Regions from separate parts of the Streptomyces sp. NPDC057137 genome, predicted to be linked through region 3. Evidence: riboswitches for the same ligand, from Rfam matches in the RefSeq annotation. Region 3 holds a riboswitch; each other region holds the start of a gene.
The links. Region 3 has a riboswitch for cobalamin ahead of ACFT9I_RS00465 (hypothetical protein). Riboswitches for the same ligand answer to the same signal wherever they lie in the genome.

Region 1: linked by a shared signal. The riboswitch ahead of metE (5-methyltetrahydropteroyltriglutamate--homocysteine S-methyltransferase) and the one ahead of ACFT9I_RS00465 (hypothetical protein) in region 3 are both predicted to bind cobalamin.
Region 2: linked by a shared signal. The riboswitch ahead of ACFT9I_RS12120 (ABC transporter substrate-binding protein) and the one ahead of ACFT9I_RS00465 (hypothetical protein) in region 3 are both predicted to bind cobalamin.
Region 4: linked by a shared signal. The riboswitch ahead of ACFT9I_RS30515 (ribonucleoside-diphosphate reductase subunit alpha) and the one ahead of ACFT9I_RS00465 (hypothetical protein) in region 3 are both predicted to bind cobalamin.

Annotation. Positions count from the first base shown of each region.
Region 1 is NZ_JBHUUW010000001.1:492,370-497,806, reverse strand. It holds gene ACFT9I_RS02130 (enolase C-terminal domain-like protein) at 1-203, shown strand, start outside; gene metE (5-methyltetrahydropteroyltriglutamate--homocysteine S-methyltransferase) at 245-2,569, opposite strand; cobalamin riboswitch at 2,729-2,950, opposite strand; gene metF (methylenetetrahydrofolate reductase [NAD(P)H]) at 3,103-4,029, shown strand; gene ACFT9I_RS02115 (GNAT family N-acetyltransferase) at 4,026-4,493, shown strand; gene ACFT9I_RS02110 (FAD-binding oxidoreductase) at 5,096-5,437, shown strand, end outside.
Region 2 is NZ_JBHUUW010000011.1:44,895-50,331, forward strand. It holds gene ACFT9I_RS12095 (nicotinate phosphoribosyltransferase) at 1-283, opposite strand, end outside; gene clpS (ATP-dependent Clp protease adapter ClpS) at 448-753, shown strand; gene ACFT9I_RS12105 (DUF2017 domain-containing protein) at 753-1,340, shown strand; gene ACFT9I_RS12110 (amino acid permease) at 1,607-3,085, shown strand; gene ACFT9I_RS12115 (Mov34/MPN/PAD-1 family protein) at 3,202-3,615, shown strand; cobalamin riboswitch at 3,615-3,749, shown strand; gene ACFT9I_RS12120 (ABC transporter substrate-binding protein) at 3,790-4,776, shown strand; gene ACFT9I_RS12125 (FecCD family ABC transporter permease) at 4,787-5,437, shown strand, end outside.
Region 3 is NZ_JBHUUW010000001.1:122,057-127,493, reverse strand. It holds gene ACFT9I_RS00475 (LysR family transcriptional regulator) at 1-569, shown strand, start outside; gene ACFT9I_RS00470 (DJ-1/PfpI family protein) at 623-1,360, opposite strand; gene ACFT9I_RS00465 (hypothetical protein) at 1,466-2,878, opposite strand; cobalamin riboswitch at 3,009-3,152, opposite strand; cobalamin riboswitch at 3,245-3,390, shown strand; gene ACFT9I_RS00460 (prenyltransferase/squalene oxidase repeat-containing protein) at 3,523-5,437, shown strand, end outside.
Region 4 is NZ_JBHUUW010000053.1:3,385-8,821, reverse strand. It holds gene ACFT9I_RS30520 (ribonucleotide-diphosphate reductase subunit beta) at 1-207, opposite strand, end outside; gene ACFT9I_RS30515 (ribonucleoside-diphosphate reductase subunit alpha) at 207-2,648, opposite strand; cobalamin riboswitch at 2,796-2,927, opposite strand; gene ACFT9I_RS30510 (GNAT family N-acetyltransferase) at 3,005-3,529, opposite strand; gene ACFT9I_RS30505 (YbdD/YjiX family protein) at 3,628-3,831, opposite strand; gene ACFT9I_RS30500 (carbon starvation CstA family protein) at 3,840-5,437, opposite strand, start outside.

The sequences.
Region 1 (5,437 bases), 370 kb from region 3:
CGGCCCCGCCACGCATCGTCGACGGCGAGATCGCCGTCCCCGACGCTCCCGGGCTGGGAGTCCGGCTCGACATGGACCGGCTCCTCGCGGCCCACGACCTCTACCGGGAGAAGGCACTCGGCGCGCGCGACGACGCCGCCGGGATGCGCTACCTGGTCCCCGACTGGAAGTTCGACGCGAAGCGCCCCTGTCTGGTGCGCTGAACGCCCGGGGGCACGCGACGCGTGCCCCCGGGCCCGTCGGGTCAGGAACCGTCGGCGGCCAGCTGCGCGCGGATCTCACGGGCGGCGGTGACGAGGTTCTCCAGGGAGGTCCTGGTCTCGGGCCAGCCGCGGGTCTTGAGTCCGCAGTCCGGGTTCACCCAGAGCCGGTCGGCGGGGATCGCCTCAAGTCCCTTACGAAGAAGGGCGGTTGCCTCTTCGGCGCTGGGGATGCGGGGGGAGTGGATGTCGTAGACGCCGGGTCCGGCTTCACGCGGGTAGCCGTGTGCGGCGAGTTCGCCCGCGACCTGCATGTGGGAGCGGGCCGCTTCGAGGCTGATGACGTCGGCGTCGAGGTCGTCGATGGCCTGGACGATGTCGCCGAACTCCGCGTAGCACATGTGGGTATGGATCTGCGTCTCCGGACGGACGCCGGCGGTGGTGAGGCGGAACGACTCGGTCGCCCACGCCAGGTAGTCGGCGTGGTCCGACGAACGCAGCGGCAGCGTTTCGCGCAGCGCGGGCTCGTCGACCTGGATCACCGAAGTGCCCGCCGCCTCAAGGTCGTTGACCTCGTCGCGCAGGGCGAGTGCGACCTGGCGGGCGGTGTCGCCGAGCGGCTGGTCGTCGCGGACGAAGGACCAGGCGAGCATCGTGACGGGGCCGGTGAGCATGCCCTTGACCGGCCGGTCGGTGAGTGACTGCGCGTACGACGTCCAGCGCACCGTCATCGGCTCCGGGCGCGAGATGTCTCCGGCGAGCACCGGCGGACGTACGTAACGCGTGCCGTACGACTGGACCCAGCCGTGCTGCGTGGCGACATAGCCGGTCAGCTGCTCCGCGAAATACTGGACCATGTCGTTGCGTTCGGGCTCGCCGTGCACCAGGACGTCGATACCGGTCTTCTCCTGGAAGGAGAGGACATCGCGGATCTCCTCCTTGATCCGCTCCTCGTAACCGGCGGTGTCGATCAGCCCCTTGCGCAAGTCGGCCCGCGCGGTGCGCAGTTCGGTGGTCTGCGGGAAGGACCCGATGGTGGTCGTGGGCAGTAGCGGCAGATTGAGGTGCGCCCGCTGGGCGGTGGTGCGCTGGGCGTACGGCTGCGAGCGCCGGCCGTCCGCGTCGGTGACGGCCGCGGTACGGGCGCGCACGGCCGGGTCACGGGTGAGCGCCGAGCCCGCGCGGGAGGCGAGAGCGGCGCGGTTGGCGGCGAGTTCGGCGGTGATCGCGCCGGTGCCCTCGGCCAGGGCGCGGGCCAGCGTCGCGACCTCGGTGCTCTTCTGGCGGGCGAACGCCAGCCAGTGGGCGATCTCCGGAGCGATGTCGCTCTCGGCGGTGGCGTCGAGCGGGACGTGCAGGAGGGAGCAGGAGGCGGCGACGTCCACCTGGTCGGCGAGGCCGAGGAGCGTGCCGAGGGTGGCCAGCGACTTCTCGAAGTCGTTGATCCAGATGTTGCGTCCGTTGACGACACCCGCGACCAGGCGCTTGCCGGTCAGCCCGCCGACGGCCGCGAGGTCTTCGAGATTCGCGGCGCCCGATTCGGTGAAGTCCAGGGCCAGGCCTTCGATCGGGGCCTTGGCGAGCACCGGAAGCGCGTCGCCGAGCCGCCCGAAGTAGGAGGCGACGAGCAGCTTCGGCCGGTCGGTGGCGCCGCCCAGATCGCGGTAGGCGCGGGTGGCGGCGTTCAGCTCGGCCGGGGTGCGGTCCTCGACCAGCGCGGGCTCGTCCAGCTGCACCCAGTCGGCGCCGGCGGCACGCAGGTCGGCCAGGACCTCCGCGTACACCGGCAGCAGCCGGTCCAGCAGCGTCAGCGGCTCGAAGTCCGCGGCCACGCCCGGCGCGGGCTTGGCCAGCAGGAGATAGGTGACGGGGCCGAGGAGCACGGGCCGGGCGGTGAGGCCGAGCGCGAGGGCTTCCCTCAGCTCGGCGACCTGCTTGGCGGAGTCGGCGGCGAAGACCGTGTCCGGCCCCAACTCGGGGACGAGATAGTGGTAGTTGGTGTCGAACCACTTCGTCATCTCCAGCGGCGCCACGTCCTGCGTGCCGCGCGCCATCGCGAAGTATCCCTCCAGCGCGTCGGCGTCGACCGCCGCACGGTGCCGCGCGGGAACAGCGCCGACCATGACGCTGGTGTCCAGCACATGGTCGTAGTACGAGAAGTCACCGGACGGCACTTCGTGGATACCGGCGTCGGCCAGTTGCCGCCAGTTCGAACGGCGAAGATCGGCGGCGGTCCTCCGGAGCGCGTCGGCGTCGACGCGGCCCTTCCAGTAGCCCTCGATGGCCTTCTTCAGTTCGCGGTTCTGTCCCTGGCGGGGGTAGCCGTACACGGTGGCCCGTGCTGCCGCGGCTGCGGACTGCGCTGTCACGGAACTCTCCTTCGCGAGATGTGTCCTGAACATCCCGGAGACGGGACGCGGACGCGAAGGGACGACCGATCGTGCGGACGCCTCGCGCGATTGCCACGCGTGCCGCTCGATATGTACGCCGACCCGCCCACGAGGTCACCGGAATGGCCGCGCGCGATCGGTCGCGCACGGGCAACGGGCAGGTCTTCGGACTCGTGGGCCCGTCTCGTATCGGTTACGAGACACCTACTGGCCGTCGCTTCCCAGACCCGGCCGGGCCCAGTGCGTATGACGGCGGTCGTTCCCACTCACCGCTGCGGGGCAGTCCCGGATTCCCACCGGGTTCCCTCTTACGACGTCCTGCCTGGCGGGCAGGAGCGAACCAGCTGCACTGAACAGCCTACGGGGGACGGACGGCGCCCACACACCGCTGCCCACAATCCGGACGTGATCCCGGAGGCGATCCCGGACGCGGGACGTGGCGGGCGGCCCGAAGCGGATATCAGCAATTGGACGGCGATCGGATCGCCCGTGGCAGCCATTAACCTGCGCACATGGCTCACGGTATTCCCAGCACAAGAGCGGACCGCGCTCTGTCCATCCGCGACCTCCTCGCCGCGGGCGGCCGTAGCTACTCCTTCGAGTTCATGCCGCCGCGCAGCGCGGCGGCCGAAGCCGGGCTGTGGACGGCGATCCGACGGCTGGAAGCACTGTCACCGGACTTCGTCTCGGTGACGTACGGCGCCGGTGGCTCGACGCGTGGCCGCACCATCGGCATGACCGGGCGGATCGCCCAGGAGACGACGCTCACCCCGGTCGCCCACCTCACGGCGGTCGACCACAGCGTCGCGGAGCTGCGTAACATCCTGGGCCACTACGCCGACCAAGGCGTCCGCAACATCCTCGCGCTGCGCGGCGACCCGCCCGGCGACCCGCTGGGCTCCTGGACGAAGCACCCGCAGGGGGTCGAGTACGCGGCCGAACTGGTCGAGCTGATCAAGGAATCCGGCAACTTCTGCGTCGGCGTCGCGGCCTTCCCCGAGATGCACCCGCGCTCCACCGACTGGGACATCGACATCCGCCACTTCGTCGACAAGTGCAGGGCCGGAGCCGACTACGCGATCACCCAGATGTTCTTCGACGTCGACGACTACCTGCGCTTCCGCGACCGGGTCGCGGCCGCCGGTTGCCCGACGCCGATCATCCCGGAGATCATGCCGGTCACCACGATCCGCTCACTGCGCCGCATTCCGAGCCTCAGCACCGCGGTCTTCCCGGCGGGGCTCGCCGAGCGGATGCTCGCCGTCGAGGACGACCCCAAGGCGGTCAGGGCGCTCGGTATCGACCACGCCACCGAGATGTGCCGTCGGCTGATCAGCGAGGAGGCTCCGGGTCTGCACTTCATGACCATGAACTTCTCCAAGGTGACGACGGAGATCTACCAGAATCTCGACCTGCGGCAGGAGCCACCGACGAGATGATCTCACTCCGTGAAGTGCGCGACAGCGACATGAACATCTTCTGGGAGCACCTGTCCGACCCCGCGGCGCAGCACGTGGCGGCGGTCACCAGGAAGTACCACTACGACCGGGGGCACTTCGACGACCACTGGGCGAGGATTCGTGCCAGCCCGGATGTGCTGATGCGTACCGTGCTCGCCGACGAGGAGGTGGTCGGTCATGTCGCGGTGTACGGGCCTCCGGACGAACGCGAGGTCACGTACTGGATCGGCCGGGCGCACTGGGGCCGGGGGGTCGCCACGGCGGCGCTCGCGGCACTGATCGACCTTGTGGGAACGCGGCCGTTGCACGCCCACGCGGCGGCGGACAACACGGGCTCGATCCGCGTACTGGAGAAGTGCGGCTTCGTCATCACCGGACAGGGGAGGGGCTTCGCCCAGGCCCGCGAAGGCGAGATCGACGAAGTTCTCCTCACCTTGAGCTGAATTCGGCGGGGGTTCGTCCCCGGGTCGGTGACGCCGCCCTGGCCGCTGTCGAGGTGCCCGCGACGTTGTTGACGAGCAGAGCGATGTCCCCGTGCCGGTCAAGCGTGTGGCCCACCAGGCGGGCCAGCCCGCCGGGGTGGCCAGGTCGATCTCCAGCGCGTCCGGTGTCGCGTCCCGAAGGGCGTCGGTAACCGTGCGGCTGGCCGTGCTGCGCTCCGCCGGACCGGTCACCTACCGGCGCCACGGCCGGAGTGTCCGCTACGCACTCGCCTCACCTGAAGCCGCCGACCTGGTGCGCAACCTGACCGGCCTCGCCGGCACCCAATCCGTGCACCCAGGACTGATCCCGGCAGACGCGTCGGCCAACCCACCCTCCAGGGAGGGAGCTTCTCGGGGTTCCGTACTGCCGGGCCGGGGCGGGGCGGGTCGTTCTGGACGTATGCCGCTTGCCCGTTCCCACTCGCGCGCACGGTGATCTTTCGCGTGAACCGTGATCATCCGAGAGTGTCGCGGTTCCTTCGGGTCCTCGTGTCGCTCCATCGTGAGCCTGCCCGCCACGAGGCGGGCCCATGGGATCACCGCAGGACAGAAAGGGAGCGACTGTGCAGATCAGCCGACGAGTCGTACTGCGCGGCGGCGTGGCCTCAGCAGCCGGGGCCGCCCTGGCCGAGGCGTACGCGAGCGGGCCGGCGGCGGCCGACACGGCACGGCGCCCCGAGCGCCACCAGCGCCCCGAGCACGCCGTCTGGCGGGAGTTGCGCCGGACGGTGAGCCCGGCAGCCCGGCTGTACCGGCCCGGCGATCAGGGCTATCCGGCCCACGCCACCCCCAACAACCAGCGCTATGCCTCCATCCGCCCCGCCGGAGTGCTCAACTGCGCCTCGCAGGACGACGTGGCAGCCGCGGTGCGCTGGTGCGCGAAGCACGGGGTGCCGTTCGCGCCC
Region 2 (5,437 bases), on a different contig from region 3:
TCCCCCGCTCGCGCAGGAAGCCGATGACGTCCTCGTCGAAGTGGAAGTTCTCGACGGCGTCGAGCACCCGGCCGGTGCCCGCGACGACTCCGTAGCGCCGTCCCTCGGGCAGGCGCCGGGTGAAGACCTCGAAGACGGAGCGGCGCTCGGCCGTCCCCGCCCGAAGTGCCGCCCGGAGCATCGTCAACTCGTACTGGTCGGTGAAGAGCGCGGTCGACGGAACGCCGAGCCTACGGCCGCCCTCGTCCTTCGCCAGGCCCTTCTCAAGGTCCGCAGAGTTCATGCCGACGATGCTACAGGAGATCTCGTCAAACTGACGAGATCTAACGAGCGCTCAGACCGCCGTTTGTGCGACAGGCCCCACCTGGTGGCAGCATGGGGCTGTGAGGCTGTGCATCCCGGGGCGCACCCCGGGGCCCCCGGCGGAGAAGAAGGTCGTCCCGAACCGTGAGTGTTGCCCCGACAGAGATCGAACTTCCCGAGTCGGCCGAGGAGACGTTCACCGTCCCGGATCCTGACGTGCCGTGGATGACGATCGTCCACAACGACCCGGTCAACCTCATGAGTTATGTGTCGTACGTCTTCCAGACGTACTTCGGCTACTCCAAGGACAAGGCGCACAAGCTGATGCTCGACGTCCACCACAAGGGCCGCGCCATCGTCTCCAGCGGCAGCCGCGAGGAGATGGAACGCGACGTGCAGGCGATGCACGGATACGGCCTGTGGGCCACGCTCTCCCAGGACCGCAACTGATGGCCGGGCAGTTCGAGGCGATCCCCGGCGGTGGCGCCGCCGTCGCGCTCGACGAGGTCGAGATTTCCATCCTGCGCTCCCTGGCCGTACAACTCCTGGAGCTGATCGGCCCCGGCGAGGAACCGGCCAAGGGCGAGGACCCCCTCGCCGCGCTCTTCGCGGAGGGCCCCAGCAAGCCGCCGTCCGACCCCGCGCTCGCCCGGCTCTTCCCGGACGCGTACGGCTTCGGCGACGACACCGACGACGAACTGCGCGAGTACGCCTCCGAGTTCAGACGCTTCACCGAGAACGACCTGCGGACCCGCAAGCGCGAGGACGGAATCGCGCTCGTCCGCACACTGGACGCGCTCTCCGCCGCCGGCGAGGGCGGAGCCGTACTGAAGCTGGCGCCCGACGACTGCAGGCACTGGCTCGGCGCGCTCAACGACCTGCGGCTGACGATCGGCAACAGGCTGGACGTCTCCGACGAGGACGACGGCGAGGGCCTGTACCGGCTGCCGGACTCCGACCCGCGCAAGCCGATGGTGATGGCGTACCTGTGGCTCGGGGCGCTCCAGGAGTCGCTCGTCGAGACGATGATGCCCTGACGGTCCGCCGGCCACGTGGGGGAGGCCCGTCACAGGGCCTCCACGGCGCCCTCACATCATCTTCGGACGGACACCTTCCGTTTCCTCAATTGAGGCTCAACTCCGCATAACGATCGGATCTCCGCCTCCGCATGCTTTGCGATTCGGGGTGTGATTCGTCCCCTTCTTCCTGTGGGCCGCGCCACAGCGGCCTGCGCGGATCGCCGCCCCGCCCGTGGTAAATCTTCACGACCACCGGCACAGGCAGGGAGAAAGGGCGCATCACCATGACCTCCCCACAGGTCGACAACACCTCGGAAAGCCCCTCCGGAAAGACCTCGGAGGAGGGCTACGAACGCGGACTCGGCAGCCGCCAGGTCCAGATGATCGCGATCGGCGGCGCCATCGGCGTCGGCCTGTTCATGGGCGCCGGCGCGAACATCGCCAAGGCCGGGCCGAGCATCATCCTGATGTACGCCCTCGCCGGCGTGGTGATCTTCTTCATCATGCGGGCACTCGGCGAACTGCTCCTCTACCGGCCGGTCTCCGGCTCGTTCGCGGAGTACGCCCGCGAGTTCCTCGGCCCGTTCTTCGGATACGTGACCGGCTGGACGTACTGGCTCATGTGGATCGTGACCGGCATGGCCGAACTCACGGCGGCGGCGATCTACATCCACTTCTGGTTCCCCTCGATCCCGCAGTGGGTCAGCGCCCTCGTCTTCCTCGTGGTGCTCTTCGGCGTCAACCTGATCTCCGTCAAGATCTTCGGCGAGGTCGAGTTCTGGTTCTCGATGGTCAAGGTCACCGCCATCATCGGCATGATCGTCATCGGCCTCGGCGTGCTGACCCTCGGCTTCTCGGACGCGGGCGAGACCGCCACCACCGGCAACCTCTGGCAGCACGGCGGCATCTTCCCCAACGGCATCGGCTCCAGCCTGATGACCCTCCAGGGCGTGATGTTCGCCTACCTCGCCGTCGAACTCGTGGGCGTCACGGCGGGCGAGTCCGAGAATCCGGAGAAGACGCTCCCCAAGGCGATCAACACGCTGCCTTGGCGCATCATCGTCTTCTACGTCGGCGCGCTCACCGTCATCCTCGCCGTCGTGAAGTGGACCGAATTCAGCGAGGGCGAGAGCCCGTTCGTACACGCCTTCGCCAAGATCGGCATCCCGCTCGGCGCCGGAATCGTCAACTTCGTCGTGCTGACGGCGGCCCTGTCGTCCTGCAACTCCGGCATGTACTCCACCGGCCGGATGCTGCGCGACCTCTCCGCCAACAACGAGGCGCCGAAGGTCCTGGGCAAGCTCAACTCCCGCCGGACGCCGGCGTTCGGCATCGCCGCGTCCGTCGCGCTGATGGGCATCGGCGTCGTCCTCAACTACATCGTCCCCGAGAAGGCGTTCCTCTACGTCACCTCGGTCGCCACCGCCGCCGGTATCTGGACCTGGATGATGATCCTCGTCAGCCATATCAAGTACCGCTCCGCCGTGGTCGCCGGGCGGCTGCCCGCCTCCTCGTTCCCGGCCCCGGGCGGCTCGGCGCTGAGCTGGGTGGCGCTGGTGTTCCTGTCGTTCGTGACCTGTCTGATCGCGTACGACTCCGAGGCCCGGGTGTCGCTGTACGTCGGCGCGATCTGGGCGGTGTTCCTCGGCGGCGGCTGGGCGCTGCTCAAGCGCCGTAACCCGGAACTCGCGGCGGCCGGTGCGCGGGAGCCGCGTGATCCGGAGGGCCCGCACGAGCCGGAGTACGCGAAGGTCTCCGACTGACGCCGACGCCGACGCCGGGCACTTACGGCGGCGGTCCCACATGCCGTCTCACGCACTGTCTCACCAGGTGGCCTCCGTGTCTCAGACGCGGAGGCCACCTGCTTATCCTTCACCTCATGCTGACCATCACCCAGGCCCTCTACGACCAGATCGTCACCCACGCACGCGCGGACCATCCGGACGAGGCGTGCGGCATGGTCGCGGGCCCGGAGGGCAGTGGGCGGCCCGAGCGTTTCATCCCGATGCTCAACGCGGCCCGCTCACCCACGTTCTACGAGTTCGACTCGGCGGACCTGCTCAAGCTCTACCGGGACCTGGACGACCGGGACGAGGAACCGGTGATCGTCTACCACTCGCACACGGCGACCGAGGCCTACCCCTCCCGCACGGACATCACCTACGCCAACGAGCCCGGCGCCCACTACGTCCTGGTCTCCACCGCCGACACCGACGACGCGGGCCCCTTCCAGTTCCGCTCGTACCGCATCGTGGACGGCGAGGTCACGGAGGAAGAGGTCGAGGTCGTCTGAGAAGATGACGCGATCCAGGGCGGCAGGACCCAGGAAGCCGGTGTGAATCCGGCACGGTCCCGCCACTGTGACCAGGGCCTTCGCGCGAGCGGGGCCCCGGAAGCCAGGAACTGACCTGTCGCCCTTCTCCCACCATGCCAGGGGACGCGGAAATCCCCCGGAGGAGGCCCAGTCATGTCCTCGCGGCGCCACGCCCTCATACCGGCGGTCCTGCTTCCGCTGCTGCTCCCGCTCGCCGCCTGCTCAGCCGGCGCGGACCCCGTCCGCAGGGCCGGAGCCCCGGCCGACGGATTCCCGTACACCGTCACCAACTGCGGTGTGAAGACCACCTTCGAGGCACCCCCGAAGCGCGTGGTCACCATGAACCAGCACGTCACCGAGATCATGATCGAACTCGGACTCACCAAGTCCCTCGTCGGCACCGCCTGGCTGGACGACAAGGTCCTGCCCGCCTACGAGAAGGCGTACAAGAGCGTCCCGGTCGTCGCCAAGGAGTACCCCTCCAAGGAGAAACTCCTCGCCGTCAACCCCGACTTCGTCTACGGCGGTTACGCCAGCGCCTTCGCCGCCAAGGACGGCCGCACCCGCGACGACCTCAAGGGCGCCGGCATCGACACCCGGCTCAACCTGGAGAACTGCACCGAGGGCAGGACCTCCATGGACGACGTCTTCCGCGAGGTCGAAGAGGTCGGCCGCACCTTCGGCGTCGCCGACCGCGCCGCGAAGTGGACCGCCGAGGCACGCACCACCCTCGCCACCACGGCCGCCGGTCTCCAAGACGTGAAGCCGGTCTCGGTCTTCGTCTACGACAGCGGCGACAAGACCGCGTTCACCGCGGGCGGCAAGGGCATCGGCAACGAGATGATCGACCGGGCCGGCGGTCGCAACGTCTTCGCCGACCTCGACAAGTCCTTCGGCGACGCCACCTGGGAGCAGGTCGTGGCGCGCGGGCCCGAGGCGATCGTCATCTACGACTACGGCTCCACCACCGTCGCGCAGAAGAAGAAGCGGCTGCTGGAGGACCCCGTACTGAAGGACGTCCCGGCGATCAGGAACAAGCGCTTCGCCGTCCTGCCGCTCTCCGACGCCGTGCTCGGCGTCCGCGCCCCGGCCGCCGTCCAACGGCTCGCCTACCAACTCCACCCGGAGGCGGGCGAGTAGGCGCGCCGCGATGAGCTGTCAGACCCCGCCCGCCCGGCGGCGGCTGAGGCACGCGCTCGTCCTCGGCGGCCTCATCGCGGCCCTCGCCTGCGCCGTCGTCGCCGGGCTCGCGCTCGGCTCGGTCCGCATCCCGCCCGGCGAGGTCGTCACGATCCTCACCGGCGGCGCCGAGCCCAGCCCCTTCCGCACGATCGTCCTGGACGTACGGCTGCCGCGCGTGCTGCTCGGCGCGGTCGTCGGCGCCGGGCTGGCCGTCGTCGGTACGGTCCTCCAGGCCCTCGTACGCAACCGGCTGGCCGACCCGTTCCTGCTCGGGATCTCCTCGGGGGCGTCCACCGGCGCCGTACTCGTCCTGGTCTTCGGCATCGGCGGTGGCATCGGCGGCGGGATCACCACCACCGTCGCCATGCCGGCCGCCGCCTTCGCCGGCTCGCTGTTCGCGATGGCCGTCGTCTACGCGCTCGCCCGGCGCGGCGGCACGATGACCGGCGGGCGGCTCGTGCTGGCCGGGGTGACCGTCTCGTACATCCTGTCCGCGCTCACCACACTGATCCTGGTGGTCTCCGCGCGGCCCGAGCACTTCCAGGAGGCGCTGTTCTGGTCGCTCGGCGGCCTCGGCAGCGCCCGTTGGGGCTCGCTCGTCGTCCCGGCCGTCGTCCTC
Region 3 (5,437 bases):
CCCCGCAGACCGTGCGGACGCTGACCGACGGCGAGGCCGACCTGGGGATCGTCATCGACGACGAGGAGGCCCGAGACTGCGGCCTCGACATGGAACCCCTCGGCGACGACTCGCTTGTCGTGATCGGTCAGGCCGGCGGGATTCTCGCCGGGCGGACCGGGCTGACGTACAGCGAGGTCGCCGAGCACCCTCTCGTCGGGCTCGACGCCGACTCCTCGCTACGACGCTGGATCGAGAAGAACCTCGGCCCGCACGCCCCGGTGGTGCGCTACCGCACCACCGTCGCCGGCCTCAACGTCCTCGTCGCCCTCGCCGCCGCCGGGGTCGGACTCGCCGTCGTACCGCGTCGTACGGTCGACCCCCACCTCCCGCTCGACGTGTGCGAACTGGAGGACCCGTGGGCGCGCCGTCTCCATCTGCTGGCCTGGGGCGCGAAGGCCGCCCGGACCTCGTCGACGGCCAAAGCCACTGCCACAGCTGAAGCCACAGCCGCGCTCGCGGAACACCTGCGCCGCGCGGCGTTCTCCGAGCCGGCCTCCGGCAGGGAACACCCCGACGGCCAGGCTTGACCGTCTCCGCCGACGTAACCGCCGCAACCGACCCAACCGCCGTGCCCGGCCGGTCAGTTACGGCGCCACACCGTGCCGCGTCGCTCGTACTCCAGCACCGTCTCCACCCGCTGGGTGAGCTGCGCGCCCACGAACCGCTCCACCAGCCAGAGCGAGACCTCCAGCCCGGAGGTGATGCCGCCGCCGGTGACGAGGTCGCCGTCGTCGACCACCCGCGCGTCGATCACCGTCGTGCCCTGGGCGGCCAGATCCGCCTTCGCGCCCGCGTGGGTGGTGGCGTTGCGCCCCTTGGTGAGACCCGCGGCCGACAGCACCATGACGCCCGTACAGATTCCCACGGGCAGCGCCTCGGACGCGGCCAGCCGGCGCAGGAATCCCTGGTCGGCGATGAGCCTGTTCACACCCGGCCCGTCCTTGGCGGTATAGCCGCCGCCGGGGACCACGAGCACATCCGCCTCGTGCGGTGACCAGCCCTTGGCCACCTCGACCTTGGTGCCGTAGGTACAGGTGACCGTGGACGGCCGCCCGGTCGTGACCATCGTCGTCGTCAGTGCCCCGCCACTCATCCGCCCGGCGAGCCCCAGCACTTCCACCGGGGCGATGAAGTCCTGCTCCTCCACGCCGTCGAACATCAACACCTGCACACGAAGCGGATTCGCCGCCGAAACCGCGGATGCCGTGGAGCCCTCAGATGCCGCGGATGCCGCCGATGCGGCCGACGCCGCCGACACACCCCCGGCCGCCGCGCCGACGGACAGTGTCGAAGCACGCAAGAACGTACGCCGTTCCATGACCAACCTCCGTAGATTGCCTTCCTGTTCACATGTCGGCCGGCGTACGTATCCAGTTCCCGGCCAGGCCCGACACCGCCGGACCCGGCCGGGAACGACGAGGGTTCAGCTGCCGTAGCGCAGAGAGATCGTGTCTCCGGCGTTGATCGTGGCGCCGCGTGTCGCCGTGGTGGCCGCGCCACCGTCGATGCTCAGCTTCCACGACGAACTGCCCGCGTTCGCCTTGCCGTTGAGAGCCGTGATCGTGCCCGTCCCGGTAGTCGGCGTGACACCGGTGACACAGCCCGACGGGGTCGCGGCGCTCGCCGCGGCGTTCAGCACCGCACCGAGGGTGGTCGTCGTGCCGGCCGGGGTGAGGGCGACCGAGCAGACCTTCAGCGACGTGCCGTCGTCGACGGTCACGGCAAGGCTGGTCGCCGTACCCGCCGTGAACGTGCCGGTGGCGACCCAGCGCGGCGCGCCTGTCGTGGTCGGGACCGGAGGCGCGGCGGTGAAGCCGGCGCCCGCGACGGCGCGCAGACCGTCGATCGACGCGTACGCGGACGGACTCGTGTCGCTCGGCAGGTACTTGAAGCCGCCGCCCGGGTTGAACTGCTGGGCGATGAGGAAGTCCACGGGCGTCTTGCCGGCGGAGGTCAGGAAGTCGCCGGTCTGGGGGTTGATGCCGCAGGCGTTGAGGCCGGAGACGGCCCAGCCGTTGGAGTCGGTGTTGGGACCCCACATCGCGTTGAACGCGCCCGTGGTGTTGATGAGTTTGCTCTTGAGGAACGCCTTCGCCTGGACGACGTCCGGGTCGGTGGCGGGCACGCCGGACACGCACAGCGCGGCCATGGACGCGCCGGTCATGTCGATGTCGCTCGGTCCGGCGAGCGCCGTGGGATCGCCCTCCGCCTTGCTGTAGTTCCAGCCGCCGTCGTTGTGCTGATTGGCGCGGACCCGGGTGACCGCCGCGTCGAGCAGCTTCTGCGGGACCCGCTGTGCCCCGGCCTGCGTCCTGGCGCCGGCGAGCGCGAGCGCGGCGAAGACGGTGCCGTTGTAGTTGGCGGAGGGGCCGAAGTAGCCGGGCTCGGCGTTCTGCCAGTACGCGTAGGTGTCGGCGATCAGATTGCGGCCCGCGGAGATCCGGGCCGGGTCGATGCCCGCGGCGTACGCGTTGAGGATCCCCCGCTCGTAGTCCGTCACGACGGGGGCGCCGCCGGGCCAGCCCGTCGCGGCGAGGTGGTTGCGGTAGACCGTACGGGCGTTCTTGGTGGCGTCGCCGCCGGGTGTGACGTCCACGGCGGCCGTGCCGGCGGCGGCCAGCGCGCTGAAGGCCCATTCGTTGGAGAGCCCGCTCCCGGCGTAGGAGCCGTCGGCGCCCTGCAGGGATCTGAGATAGCTGACCCCGTTGGTCTTCGAGGTGGCTATCTGGGCCGGTGTCGTCGTGGCGAACGCGGGGAGCACGGTGAGCGCGAAGGCGCCGAGCGCGGCGGGCACCGCGAGCGCGACGCGGCGGGAGGACGGCGGACGGTACGACATGGCCTGCTCCTGGGATGAGGGGGACGCCGGCCAGGCGTACGCCTCCGAGCAGGGCCGCGCCGGGCGGGAACCGGGCGGTGCCGTGACGGGAGAACGACGAACGGGCCGCCGTCCAATCGCGTGGTACGGCTTCCTGTGCTGCTCTGCCGCTGGGCATTCGGGCTCGGCACGGCCTCCAGCCGTGTCATACCGCTGCGCGTCAGCCCCGGAGTCTCACCGGGTTCCCCCACTCGGCAGTCGGGGAGGCTACCGGAGCGCCGTCGGTCCGCCAAGAGCGCCTGATCCGGCGGGCCTTGGCCGGGCGTGGACGGCGCCGAACAGCCCTGGACGCGGTGCCTGGGGGAGACGTACCCCACCTTGACGCTCTGTGTGAACGCGTGTTCCACTTCGCCTGATTAGTCGCTCGACACCCAGGGGAAGCCGGTCGAAATCCGGCGCTGACCCGCAACCGTAGGCCCGTCAACTCCTTGACGGGCGAGCCGGATTACCTGGGTGGGAGATATTCAGCGAAAGACGCCGTCGCGGACTACGGCGTGGTTCGGACGGCTTCCCCGGCGTCAGCCGTGGGCCTTCGGTCACGCACGGCTCCGCCTCGGGTGACACAGGGGGCCGTGGTGGTGACCGGGAAGAGATCAGACCGTCGCGTGGGGGCGAGACTCCTCTCACTGCCGGCCGCCCTGCTGCTGACGATCGGCCTGGGCACAGCACTCGTGACGACGGCCGCCCCGGCCGCGGCCGATCCCATCGGCGACTGCACCGCCACGACCGGCGCCGTGGTCGCCGTCGACTTCGGCGACTGGGGCGGGGATGTCGTACGGGGCTGCGACACCACCTTGACCACCGGCATGGAGCTGCTGCACGACGGTGGATTCACCACCACCGGCACGGTCCACGACGGCCCCGGCTTCATCTGCCGCATCGGCCACGACAGCTTCAAGGGCGGTGCGCAGCACCCCACTCCGGCCGATGAGGCATGCCGGCTCACACCGCCGGCGGACGCCTACTGGTCGTACTGGCTCGCTCCCGTCGGGCAGGACCACTGGACGTACAGCCCGCTCGGCGCTCTGAGCCAGCGGCCCAAGCCGGGCGAGGTCCAGGCGTGGGTCTTCGGCCCCACCGACATCGGCGGCAGCACCGGACAGCCGAGCTTCACCCCGGCGGAGATACGGCCTGGCGGCGGCGGGGATCCGGACCCCGGCGAGAGCACTCCGCCGCCGGTCGAGCCGGGAACGGTCGACACCGAGGCCGCCGCCGGCTGGCTCACCGGCCGGCTGAAGGACGGCGACCACATCTTCGACGAGGGCGCCGAAGGCCCGAACCATCTCCAGACCGCCGAGACGGCGTTCGCCCTCGCCGCCGCGAACGGGCGCGGCGCGACGCTCGACAAGATCAAGGCGTATCTCACCGCGCACACAGCCGAGTTCGCGTATCCGCAGGGCACCGACAAGGCACCCGATCCCAAGGCCGCGGCCCGGCTCGCGCTGCTCGCCGAGATCTCCGAGGGCGATCCGCGCGACGTCGGCGGACACGACCTCCTCGGCGATCTCGCCGCGAACATCTGCGCGAACGGCCCGGAGAGCGGGAGCGCGCCCGGCTGCTCCGCCAAGGGCGACTTCACCGAAGCCGGTTCGACCGACGCGCAGGCACTGGCCGTCCTCGCCCTGCTGCGGGGGGACATGGAACCGCCGGCCGGCACGGTCTCCCGGCTGGCCGCCCTGCAGTGTGTCAACGGCGCCGTCACCAGCGTGCTGATCCGGCCGGGCGAGTTCTGCGAGGGCGACGCGGGCACGACCGCCCTCGTGGCGCTCGTCCTGGAGCGGGCGGGCGGCCACGGCGACGCCGTGGCCAAGGCCCGTGACTTCCTCAAGAAGTCCCAGCGGGACGACGGCAGTTACGTCGCCTACGTCGGGTCCGCCGTCGGCGATGTCGCCATGACCGCCACGGCGTCACAGGCGCTGCGCGCGCTGGGCGACACGACGCGGGCCGACGCGGCGATGTCCTGGGTGTCGAGGCAGCAGAACAAGGACGGCGGCTTCGGCTTCGAAGAGGCGACGGCCGATTCGTTCCTGTACCCGACCGTGCACGCGACCATCGGCGGCGCCGGAACCAACCTCGTCACGCTGACGACGAAGCCCACCGGGCCCACGGACCCGCCGACCGGGCCTCCGACGGATCCGCCCACCGGCCCGCCCACGGATCCGCCCACCGGCCCGCCGGGGGACGGGGTCGGGCCCGATCTCAAGAAGGGCACCGCCTACCTCACCGCCCCCGCCCGCCTCAAGCAGGGCCACTACTACGAGAACCTCGCCGGCTCCGGCTTCGCCGACTTCGGCCTCACCATCGACGGCGCCTTCGCCCTCGCGGCCACCGGACAGGACAACAACGCCCTGCGCGGCATCGTCGACTTCCTGGACGACCGGGGCAAGGACGGCAGCACACCGGGCCGTACGGTCGACGACTGGACGGGAGCCGGTACGACGCACGCCGCCGGGGGCTCCATGGGCAAGGCCGCCCTCCTCGCCGAGGTGGTCGGACGCGACCCGCGCGACTTCGCCGGGC
Region 4 (5,437 bases), on a different contig from region 3:
CAGCCGGCCGATCATGTGCTGCTCGCCGGGGGAGAGCTTGGCGAGGTCGGTGACGTCGGAGTGGAGGTCGACCTCCTCCACCGTCCAGGTGTTCTTGATCGCGTCGCGGTAGCGCTCGTAGAAGTCCGGGTAGCGCATGGGACGCAGGGTCAGTTCGAAGCCCGGGTCGAGCAGGTTCTTCTCTACGGCAGGGGTGGTGGAACTCATTACTGGCAGGCCTCGCAGGACTCGGGGTTTTCCAGGGAGCAGGCGATCGTGTCGGCGTCCGGCGTCAGCTGCAGGGGTACGGCCGGGGCCGGCACGGCCGCCGCCACCGGCTGCGACTTCGCCGCGCGGGCGATCCGCGTCGCCGGGCGGGACCGAAGGTAGTACGTGGTCTTGAGCCCCTTCTTCCAGGCGTACGCGTACATCGAGCTGAGCTTCCCGATGGTCGGCGTCTCCAGGAACAGGTTCAGCGACTGGCTCTGGTCGAGGAACGGGGTGCGCGCCGCCGCCATGTCGATCAGGCCGCGCTGCGGGATCTCCCACGCCGTGCGGTACAGCTCGCGCACATCGGCCGGGATCCAACTGAAGCCCGCCACCGAGCCGTTGGACTCGCGCAGCGCCTCGCGGGACTGCGCGTCCCACACGCCGAGGCGCTTCAGCTCCGCCACCAGATAGGCGTTGACCTGGAGGAACTCACCCGACAGCGTCTCGCGCTTGAAGAGGTTGGAGACCTGCGGCTCGATGCACTCGTACACCCCGGCGATCGACGCGATGGTGGCCGTCGGCGCGATGGCGAGCAGCAGGGAGTTGCGCATACCGGTCTTCGCGACCCGCGCGCGCAACGCGTCCCACCGCTCGGGCCAGTTGAGCGCCACGTCGTAGTGGTCCGGGTGCAGCACGCCGCGCGCGGCGCGGGTCTGCGACCAGGCCGGCAGCGGGCCCTCGCGTTCGGCGAGGTCGCAGGACGCCTCGTACGCGGCGAGCATGATCCGCTCGGCGATACGGGTGGAGAGCGCGGCGGCCTCGGCGGAGTCGAACGGCAGCCGCTTCTTGAAGAAGACGTCCTGGAGGCCCATCACGCCCAGGCCCACGGGGCGCCACTTGGCGTTGGAGCGGCCGGCCTGCTCGGTCGGGTAGAAGTTGATGTCCACGACCCGGTCGAGGAAGGTCACGGCGGTGCGGACGCTCTCGTCCAGCCGCTCCCAGTCCAGCTCCCAGCCCTCGCCCTCGCCGCTCTCCGTGACAAACGCGCCGATGTTGACCGAGCCGAGGTTGCAGACGGCCGTCTCGCCGTCGTCCGTGACCTCCAGGATCTCGGTGCAGAGGTTCGAGGAGTGCACGACGGTGCCGGGCTCGGCGGTCTGGTTCGCCGTACGGTTCGACGCGTCCTTGAAGGTCATCCAGCCGTTGCCGGTCTGCGCCAGGGTGCGCATCATGCGGCCGTACAGCTCACGCGCCGGGATGGTCCGGCGGGCCTTGCCCGCCGCCTCGGCGGCGCGGTACGCCGCGTCGAAGTCGTCGCCCCACAGGTCGACCAGCTCGGGCACGTCGGAGGGGGAGAACAGCGACCAGTCGCCGTCCGTGTCGACCCGGCGCATGAACTCGTCGGGGATCCAGTGCGCGAGGTTCAGATTGTGCGTACGGCGGGCCTCCTCGCCGGTGTTGTCGCGCAGCTCCAGGAACTCCTCGATGTCCGCGTGCCAGGTCTCCAGGTAGACGCAGGCCGCGCCCTTGCGCCGGCCGCCCTGGTTGACGGCGGCGACGGAGGAGTCGAGCGTCCGCAGGAACGGCACGATGCCGTTGGAGTGCCCGTTCGTCCCCCGGATCAATGAACCGCGGGCGCGGATACGGGAGTACGAGAGGCCGATGCCGCCGGCGTGCTTCGAGAGACGGGCCACCTGGTGGTAGCGGTCGTAGATCGAGTCCAGCTCGTCCAGCGGGGAGTCCAGCAGATAGCAGGACGACATCTGGGGGTGGCGGGTGCCGGAGTTGAAGAGGGTGGGGGAGGAGGGGAGGTAGTCGAGCCGGCTCATCAGGCCGTACAGCGCGGCGACTTCGTCCACGGCGGCCGGGGAGTCGTCCTTGGCCAGGCCGGACGCGACGCGCAGCATGAAGTACTGCGGCGTCTCGATGACATCGCGGGTGATCGGGTGCCGGAGCAGATAGCGGCTGAAGAGGGTACGCAGGCCGAAGTAGCCGAAGCGGTCGTCGCCGGCGGGGTCGATCAGCGCGTCGAGCCGGGCTGCGTGGCGCGTGACGAACGCGGCCGTACGGTCGGCGATCAGGCCCTCCGCTTGGCCCACGGCGACCGAGGAGGAGAACGAGAGAGCGCCCTGGCCGGCGGCCTCGTCCGCGATGGTGCGGGTGAGGAGGCGGGCGGCGAGCCGGGAGTAGGCGGGGTCCTCGGAGATGAGCCCGGCGGCGGCCTCGGTGGCGAGTTCACGCAACTCGGCCTCGTCCGACGCGGCGTTACGGCCCCGGAGCGCGGCCGCGGCGACCTTGCCGGGGTCCGTGTCGGTCAGGTCGGCGGTGAGGTCCGTGAGGAGCCGCAGAAGGCTCGTCCCGGGCCCGTCGGCCTGCCGGTCGGCGGGTACGGCCGGAACGGCCGTACCCCGTCCCCGCTCGGAGATCGCTGAAGCCGGATCGGCTGGCGCGATGGTCACGTGGTGCTCTCCCTCGCTCGGCTCTGGGCCACGGGGGAGGGGCACGGCGGCGCACGCCCGCGTACGCCGGCCCGGAAGCGGGCAGCGCGCGGTGCGGCGTCCACCGGCCCAACCTCGAGGCCCGGACGTCTCGGCATCCGGATCGGTCGAGCCGGATGCGCCGTCGGCAGGTGCTCGGACTCGCGGGCGCGCAAAGCGCACCACAGCACACCGTTGCGGGACAGTTCCGGATTTCCACCGGATTCTCCTGCGGCGACAACAGACTTGAGCATACATGTGGGGCCCGTTGGGAGCGGCACCCCCCACATGTTGTGTCGCGGGTGTTCGGCCTTGCCCTGAATCGGCCCCGAAACGCCTTAGATTTCCAGGCTGTACGTGAGCAGGGACAGCCCCGGGATGGGCGACCAGTCGCGTTCCGGGGTCCGTACGAAGCCCAGGCGCTCATAGATCCGGTGCGCGCCCAGCATCGACTTCTGCGTGGACAGCCGCACCCGTACGCACCCCTCGGTGGCCCGCGCACGCTCCACACACGCCCGCACCAGCGCCCCGCCGACACCCCGTCCCCGGGCGGCCGGCGCGACGGCCAGCATGCGGAATTCGGCTTCCCCGTCCCCGGCCAGATCGGCCCACGCGGACGGGCCGGAGACGTGGGCCACCCCACCGAGCACGCCCCCGTCCGCGTCGACGGCCACGAGCACCTCGGCCCCGGCGGCCCGCGCCGCGACGTCCCGCAGGGTCGCCAGATAGGGGTCGTCCTCCCCGAAGTCCAGCAGCCCGTCGTCCAGATAGGCCCGCGCGGTTATCTCCCCGAGCACGTCGTACTCGGCGGTCTCGGCCGCCCTGATGGTGAAGTCGGCCTCCGGCCGTGTCGTCTGATCCATCCGTGCAGTGTGCGACACGGCGCGAACCCGGTGCGTCCCCGCCCCCGCACGTCGAAGGGCCGTCGTACCCCATCGGGATACGACGGCCCCTCACGCGCTCAGCAGCAGCGGAACCCTTCCCTCGGGTCCGCCTCTCTCGCGTCCATCCGGTCGCGTTCGAACGCGCGGCGGGTCTTGATCTGTGCCGTCGGGTCGCAGGCGCGGGTGTGGGCCACGTAGTGGTCGTACGCCGACTCGCCCGTCAACTCACGTACGTACCAACGGATCCGGCCCACCGCGTGCCGTACCTTCGCCGCCGAGATCGCCGACGTCATGACGGATCCGCCCCGGAGGACGCCCCCGCCCCGGCCCTCGTCGATGCCTCGGCCGCCGCCAGCTCCGCCTTCTCCTCCTTCGTCGGGATCAGGCCCGCCGGTGCGACCAGTTCCGACTTCACGTACGGCGTCTCCGACAGCTTCACGCTCTCCGGGTGGCGGATCGCCTTGTAGCAGACCCGCGCCGCGTCGGCGATGACCACGAGGATCAGGATCGCGAAGACCGCCGAAAGGACGCCGTCCACCGTCGAGTTGGTGACGACCGTGTGCATGTCGTCCATCGTCTTCGCCGGCGGGATCACCTCGCCCTTGTCGATGCCTGCCTGGTAGACGTCGCGCTGGGTGAAGAAGCCGACCCTCGGGTCGTCGGAGAAGATCTTCTGCCAGCTCGCGGTGAGGGTGACCGCCGCGTCCCAGGCGAGCGGAACTCCCGTCACCCAGGCCCATTTGAGCCGCCCGGACTTCACCAGCAGCGTCGTGCACACGGCGAGTGCCACCGCCGCCAGGAGCTGGTTCGCGATGCCGAACAGCGGGAAGAGCTGGTTGATGCCGCCCAGCGGGTCGTGCACGCCGACCCAGAGGAAGTAGCCCCACGCGCCGACGACCACGGCGCTGGCGAACCAGACGCCCGGCTTCCAACTGACCTGGCGCATGGGCTTGTAGACGTTGCCGAGCATGTCCTGGAGCATGAAGCGCCCGACGCGCGTTCCCGCGTCCACCGTCGTGAGGATGAACAGCGCCTCGAACATGATGGCGAAGTGGTACCAGAACGCCTTCATCCCCGCGCCGCCGACGACGGACGAGAAGATGTCCGACATGCCGAGCGCGAAGGTCGGCGCGCCGCCCGTACGGGACAGCAGGCTGGCCTCCTCGACGTCCTTCGCCGCCTGGGCGAGCTGGTCCGGCGAGATGGTGAAGCCGAGGTTGGCGACCGCCTGCGAGGCGGACTCGACCGTGCCGCCGATGACTCCGGCGGGGGAGTTGACCGCGAAGTACAGACCCGGGTCGATGATGCACGCCGTGATCATCGCCATGATCGCGACGAACGACTCGGTGAGCATCGCGCCGTACCCGATCATCCGGATCTGGGTCTCCTTCTGCACCATCTTCGGCGTGGTGCCCGAGGAGACCAGTGCGTGGAAACCGGACAGCGCGCCGCACGCGATGGTGATGAAGACGAACGGGAACATCGAACCGGCGAAGACCGGACCGTCACCCCGGCTCGCGAACTCCGTGACCGCGTCCATCTTCATCGTCGGCAGCGCGACGACGACACCGACCGCCAGCAGCGCGATCGTGCCGACCTTCATGAAGGTCGACAGATAGTCGCGCGGCGCCAGCAGCATCCAGACCGGCAGAACGGAGGCGAGGAAGCCGTACACGATCATCCAGATGACCAGCGTGCCGGCCTCCAGCGTGAACGTGTCCGCGAGCGAGGACTCGGCGACCCAGCCGCCGGCCACGATCGCGAGCAGCAGCAGCGCCACGCCGATGAGCGAGACCTCGCTGACCTTGCCCGGCCGCAGCACCCGTAGGTACACGCCCATGAAGAGGGCGATCGGGATGGTCATCGCGATGGAGAAGACACCCCACG